DNA from 3 places in the Allobosea sp. 2KB_26 genome. Region 3 is predicted to be linked to each of the others. Evidence: predicted binding sites of a transcription regulator. Region 3 holds the regulator's gene; each other region holds the start of a gene.
What was found. Region 3 encodes PhoB, which activates phosphate uptake and scavenging genes when phosphate is short. Its sites were predicted from a motif close to TGTCATNNANCTGTCAT; they were not measured.

Region 1: AB4099_RS30660 (esterase-like activity of phytase family protein) is a predicted target of PhoB. The motif match lies at 1,055-1,071, and genes of this name have one in related genera.
Region 2: AB4099_RS34885 (glycerophosphodiester phosphodiesterase) is a predicted target of PhoB. The motif match lies at 853-869, and genes of this name have one in related genera.

The regions. Positions count from the first base shown of each region.
Region 1 covers NZ_JBFRHE010000020.1:39,142-41,340, reverse strand. The annotation lists gene deoA (thymidine phosphorylase) at 1-88, shown strand, start outside; gene AB4099_RS30665 (2-hydroxyacid dehydrogenase) at 85-1,029, shown strand; gene AB4099_RS30660 (esterase-like activity of phytase family protein) at 1,132-2,199, shown strand, end outside.
Region 2 covers NZ_JBFRHE010000043.1:4,844-7,042, forward strand. The annotation lists gene AB4099_RS34875 (RsmB/NOP family class I SAM-dependent RNA methyltransferase) at 1-149, opposite strand, end outside; gene AB4099_RS34880 (hypothetical protein) at 562-702, shown strand; gene AB4099_RS34885 (glycerophosphodiester phosphodiesterase) at 920-2,089, shown strand; gene AB4099_RS34890 (hypothetical protein) at 2,161-2,199, opposite strand, start outside.
Region 3 covers NZ_JBFRHE010000004.1:483,821-486,019, forward strand. The annotation lists gene phoU (phosphate signaling complex protein PhoU) at 1-637, shown strand, start outside; gene phoB (phosphate regulon transcriptional regulator PhoB) at 671-1,369, shown strand; gene AB4099_RS15690 (YnfA family protein) at 1,474-1,794, opposite strand; gene AB4099_RS15695 (TIGR03862 family flavoprotein) at 1,868-2,199, shown strand, end outside.

The sequences.
Region 1 (2,199 bases), on a different contig from region 3:
GCTGCGGCAGGCCTATACACTCGGCGAGGACGCGGCCGGACACGGTCCGCTGATCGCACAACGCATCACGGAGACTTCAGGATCATGAGTCTGCTTCTGGCAATGACCGGCTGGCATGTCGAGGATTGGCGGGCGCGTTTTGCCGCCCTGCTGCCGGAGCTCCCGGTCGTCACGCTCGGCGAGCCCTTCGACCGCCGCGCCGTGCATTACGTCGCGAGCTGGAAGCATCCCGAGGGGAGCCTCGCGGGCCTGCCCAATCTCGCCGCGATCTTCTCGCTGGGTGCCGGCGTCGACCATATCTTCGCCGATAGCCGCCTGCCGCCGGTTCCGATCGCGCGCGTGGTCGATCCTGATCTGACGACGCGGATGAGCGAATACATCGTGCTGCACTGCCTGATGCATCTGCGCCAGCAGCGCCGCTACGACCGTCAGAAACTCGCCAAATCCTGGGAAGACGACCGCAACCAGCCGGCGGCCCGCTCGGTGCGTGTCGGCGTCATGGGGCTCGGCGAGCTTGGGCTCGACGCGGTGCGAAAACTGCAGGTTCTCGGCTTCGACGTCGCCGGCTGGAGCCGCTCCCCGAAGAGCGTCGACGGGCTTGCCACCTTCGCCGGGGAAGACGGCATGGCAGCGTTCCTCGCTCGCACCGACATCCTGGTCAGCCTCCTACCGCTGACACCGGATACGCGCGGGGTCATCAATGCAAAGCTGCTCGGCGGTCTGGCGCAGGACGGGCGGCTCGGCGGGCCGTTCCTGATCAATGCCGGTCGAGGTGGATTGCAGGTCGAGGCCGATATCCTTTCCACGCTTGAATCCGGGACGCTGAAGGGGGCGACACTGGACGTGTTCCAGAGCGAGCCGTTGCCGGCCGATTCCCCGCTCTGGAGCCACCCGGCCGTGACCGTGACACCGCATAATGCCGCGATGTCGGACCCCGAGGCGATCGCGACGCTGATCGCGGCGCAGATCCGCCGGCTGCAGGCCGGCGAAGCGCTGGAACATGTCGTCGATCCGACACGGGGTTACTGAGCGGCCTGCCGCGCAGTCACGCAAGCGTCATGGCACCGTCGTTGTGCTGAGATGCTGCACGCCCAAGCCGGCGCGGTCTTCTTACCCGCGCCGGAGTGACCCATGCGCCTTGCCCTCGCTGCAGCCCTGCTGCTGTCCTCGACCATGCTCGCCGGTGCGCAGGACGCACCGAAGGAATTCCCCGCCAAGCTCGCCGGCCATGCGCTCCTGCCGGCCAACACCATCATCCCGGCCCCGGCCGATGCGCCGGCCGACCTCAAGGTTTCCGGTAAGTTCGTTCAGCCCGGCAAGCGCGTCGAGGCCATCGGCACGGTCATGGGCACGTCGGGCGGCCGTCCCTCCGGCCTGTCCACGCCATTTGCCGGTCAGCCGGTGCAGGGCTTCTCCGGCATCCGCTCGCTCGGCAATGGCGAGTTCCTGGTGCTGACCGATAACGGCTTCGGCTCCAAGGTGAACTCGCCGGATGCGATGTTGTTCTTCCATCGCCTCAAAGCCGATTTCAACGGCGGCAAGATCGAACGTCTCGCGACCACCTTCCTGCACGATCCCGACAAGAAGGTGCCGTTCCGCATCGTCCACGAGGGCACCGAGAAGCGCTATCTGACGGGCGCCGATTTCGACCCCGAATCCATCCAGCCGATCGGCGGCAAGTTCTGGATCGGTGAGGAATTCGGACCCTACCTGATCCGCGTCGACGCCGACGGCAAGGTCGAAGCGGTGTTCGAGACCACGGTCGACGGCAAGCCGGCGCGCTCGCCCGACCATTACGCCGTGACGACACCTGGCGCGCCGAACCTGCCCGTCGAGTTCAATGTACGCCGCTCCAAGGGCTATGAGGGCATGGCGGCCTCGCCGGACGGGCGCTTCCTCTACCCGCTGCTCGAAGGCCCCCTCTGGAACGCCGAGACCAAGGGCAATGAGGAAGTCGACGGCAAGGAAGTGCTGCGCATCCTCGAATTCGACGTGCAGAACGAGAAGTGGACCGGCCGCTCCTGGTTCTTCCCGCTCGAGCAGAAGGGGCTGGCCATCGGCGATTTCAACATGATCGACGCCACCACGGCCTTGATCATCGAGCGCGACAATGGCGAAGGCACGGCCGACAAGGCCTGCGCGCCCGGCCAGAAGGGCCCGGACTGCTTCCACGACCTCGCCAAGTTCAAGCGGATCGTG
Region 2 (2,199 bases), on a different contig from region 3:
ACCAGCGTCGCAATTGCGGCCCGATCCTTCGACCCGGCAAAGCGCCGCGACAGACCCCAATCCTTCAGAGCGTCGGATGCCGGCCGGCGGCGCTGGATGATATCGTCCAGCACCTCGATGGCGGCGCTGATGCGGGCGGCAGGGGTCATTGCGTCGTTCCGTCTGGTGCCGGCGTCTCCGGCACAATCTCGGCGCTGTGGTGTCATATAGACGAGGCAGGGGCAACAACGTCTCGACCGGATACTTTGAAGCAGAGATATGTCTCGCACATTCCGTCCGCGTTGAGCCACTGTCGCGCTCCGTGGTCCATGGGCAGGCAGAGGCCGCCAGTCATCCGGAAAGGCTGGCGGAAGACTTCCCCGATGTGGTCATCCGAATGCAGAGCCAGGTTTCCTCGGGGCACAATCTCTACCGGATGGCGACCCGGCAAAGGAGACCGGCCGCCGTTGCTGCGCGCAGCCTGAAACTCGACGCATTATCATGTGAAGCCGTCTGCTTGACGAAGCGTCGTCATCAGCGTCACACGGAGTTTGATCGCTCCGATCAAGTGGAAACCACGCCATGCAGAGCCTCTGCCGAATCACGCTTGCCGGTCTTCTGAGCCTTGCCCTCACCGCCTGCGCCACCACACCGCCGCCGGACCTGACCCCGCCTCCCCAGAAGAGGCTCGATGCCAAGACGACGCTCGAAAACAGGCGCTGAGCCCGGCGCAGACAAAGGCGCCGCTCTGGCCCGGCCGGGCGACGCCTCTGCCGCGGCTTCCATCCTCGTCCGGCCGGACGCGCCACGATACAGACCGGACGGGCAGCGCCCCGCGCCTCGCCTAAAAGTTGTCGTGGCGTAAGAAGACCACTTCACGGAGCTGTCATATCGTCTGATCATGGTCGCGCGCTCTTGCCGCGATCAGGGAACAGATCCGATGAAACAGACGCTTCTTTCGGCCACGATGCTGGCCGCTCTTGCCTGCGGCGGCCTTGCTGCCACATCGCCCGCTTTCGCCCAGCCCGTTCCGACGCTCGATGGGAAGAAGCCTCTCATCGTCGGTCACCGCGGTGCCAGCGGCCACAGGCCCGAGCACACGCTCGAATCCTACAAGCTGGCGATCGAACAGGGCGCCGACTTCATCGAGCCGGATCTTGTCGCGACAAAGGACGGCGTGCTCGTCGCACGGCACGAGCCGATGCTGAGCGGCACCACGGACGTTTCGGGGCGGCCGGAATTCGCAACTCGCAAGACCGTCCGGAAGGTCGACGGTGTCGACACCAATGACTGGTTTGCCGGTGATTTCACCCTCGCCGAGATCAAGACGCTGCGCGCCAAGCAGGCGATGCCCGATCGCGACCAGTCGCATAATGGCAAGTTCCCGATCCCGACGCTGCAGGAGATCATCGATCTCGCCAAGGCCGAAAGCAGCCGGACCGGCCGCACCATCGGCATCTACCCCGAGACCAAGCACCCGATCTTTCATGCCGCGATCGGGCTGCCGCTCGAGGACCGCCTGCTTGACCAGTTGAAGGCGTCCGGCTGGACCGAAAAGTCCTCGCCCGTGATCATCCAGAGCTTCGAGACGGCCAACCTCAAATATCTGCGCGGCAAGACGCAATTGCGTCTTGTCCAGCTCGTCGATGCCGATGACGTCGACAAGGATGGCGGCATCGTGCTGGCCGCGCCCTTCGACAAGCCCTACGACTTCGTCGTCACCGGCGACAAGCGCACCTTCAAGGATCTGGTCACGGCCGACGGGTTGAAGGAGATCAAGACCTATGCCGACGGCGTCGGGCCATGGAAGCCCTATATTCTCGCCGGCAAGCAGACCATCGGCGAGGACGGCAAGCCGAAGGATCTGAATGGCGACGGCAAGATCGACGAGCAGGATCGGGTGCTGATCGCGCCGACCAACGTCGTCAAGGACGCGCATGCGGCCGGCCTCTTCGTCCATACCTGGACGTTCCGGAGCGAACCGAAGCGGCTGACCTCGAACTTCAAGGGCGATCCCGCGGCCGAGTACAAGGCCTTCTTCGATCTCGGCATCGACGGGCTGTTCTCGGACTTCCCCGATGCCGCCGTGAAGGCCCGCGACGCCAAATAAGCCAGCTCCAACGATCAGAAGCCCGCCCCCGGATTACGGGCGGGCTTTCTCTTGCACATTTCGGCGGGAGATCAATCGCAGACCCGCGTCGTCCGCCTGATCTCGCCGCG
Region 3 (2,199 bases):
GCGCATGCTCGGCGATTCGACGGTCGCCCTGGTGCGCCGTGATACCGGATTGGCACAGAAGGTCATCAGCGCCGACCAGCGCCTCGACAACCTGCAGCGTGAGGTCGAGGAGAAGGCGGTCCTCACCATCGCCCGGCGCCAGCCGCTCGCCAACGACCTGCGCGAGCTGATCTCCGCCATTCGCATCGCCGCCGATATCGAGCGTGTCGGCGATCTCGCCAAGAATATCGCCAAGCGCGCCGTTGCGATCTCCGGCCAGTTCCAGCCGCCGTCGCGTGCGGTCGTCGGCCTCGAGCATATGAGCCGCCTGGTTCAGGCCCAGCTCAAGGACGTGCTCGATGCCTATGCCGTCAGCAATGAGCAGAAGGCCATGGAGGTCTGGCGCCGAGACGACGAGATCGACGCGCTCTATACCTCGCTCTTCCGCGAGCTGCTCACCTATATGATGGAAGACCCGCGCAACATCACCTTCTGCACGCATCTCCTGTTCTGCGCGAAGAATGTCGAGCGTATCGGCGACCACACCACCAACATCGCCGAGACGATCCACTATCTCGTCACGGGCGAAGCCTTGGACGCAGCCCGTCCGAAGCTCGACACCACCAACATTCTTCTGGACGCCGCCACCGGTGAGTGACCGGCGCCCGACACCTTTGGGACCGAGTGAGACATGCCTGCACGCATCCTGATCGTTGAGGACGAAGAGCCGTTGACCCTGCTGCTGCGCTACAATCTCGAGGCCGAAGGCTTCGAGGTCGATAGCGTAGCGCGTGGCGACGATGCCGAGCTGCATCTGCGCGATCATACGCCGGACCTCGTGCTGCTCGACTGGATGCTACCGGGCCTTTCCGGCATTGAGCTCTGCCGGCGGCTGCGGACCCGTCGCGATACCGAGCGAGTGCCGATCATCATGCTCACGGCCCGCGGCGAGGAGACCGAGCGTGTGCGCGGCCTTGCCACCGGGGCTGACGACTATGTCGTCAAGCCTTTCTCGCTGCCCGAGCTGATCGCGCGCATCCAGGCGCTGCTGCGCCGCGCCAAGCCGGGTCATGTTGCCGGGCTGCTGGCCGCCGGCGATCTTGAACTCGACCGCACCACCCGCCGTGTCCGCCGCTCAGGGAGCGAGTTGCATCTCGGCCCGACCGAGTTCCGCCTGCTCGAGTTCCTGATGCAGGCGCCGGGTCGGGTCTATTCCCGCGCCCAGCTGCTCGACGCGGTCTGGGGTCGCGATGTCTATATCGACGAGCGCACTGTCGACGTCCATGTCGGCCGCCTGCGCAAGGCGATCACCCCCGACAACGCCAAGGATCCGCTGCGGACCGTTCGTGGCGCCGGCTACGCCTTCGACGAGACCTTTGCGCGGAGCTGAGACTTGGATCGTCGGGCCGGATATCGAACCCGGCGCGATGATCTGATCGTCTATGTTTGCATCGGCTTTCCCGAAAGCCGCAATCCACTTTTCGGGCCGATACTCTAGCGCGGCCCTGCGATGATGACCGCCGCGCCGGCGAGGCAGATCAGCCCGCCGGCAATGTCCCAGCGGTCGGGGCGAAAGCCCTCGACGACCCAGAGCCAGGCGAGCGAACTCACGATATAGATGCCGCCATAGGCGGCATAGGCGCGTCCGGCCATTTCGCTCTCCGCCAGCGTCAGCAGCCAGGCGAACAGGGCGAGGCAAACCAGTCCGGGCACGATCCACCAGATCGGCTTGCCGAGCCGGAGCCAGCCCCAGAACGCGAAACAGCCGGCGATTTCGAGAATGGCTGCGCCAAGATAGGCGGCGATGGTCGGCATGGTTCGTCCTATCGATGGCCCGCGCGGCGGGATTACCCTTGACCGCAGGCCGCGCGGACGGCAAGCCGGACCGATGTCCTCACATCACATCGCCATCATCGGAGCAGGGCCGTCCGGGCTGATTGCGGCCGAGCGCCTCGCAGTGGCCGGCCATGCGGTCACGATCTACGATCGCATGCCCTCGCCGGCTCGCAAATTCCTGCTGGCCGGGCGCGGCGGGTTGAACCTCACCCATTCCGAACCGCTCGACAGCTTCCTGGCCCGCTATCGCGATGCCCGAACCTGGCTGGAGCCGGCCATTCGTGCCTTCCCGCCGCAATCCCTGCGCGACTGGGCCGATGCGCTCGGGCAGGACACGTTCGTCGGCAGCAGCGGGCGTGTCTTCCCTCGCGCCATGAAGGCTTC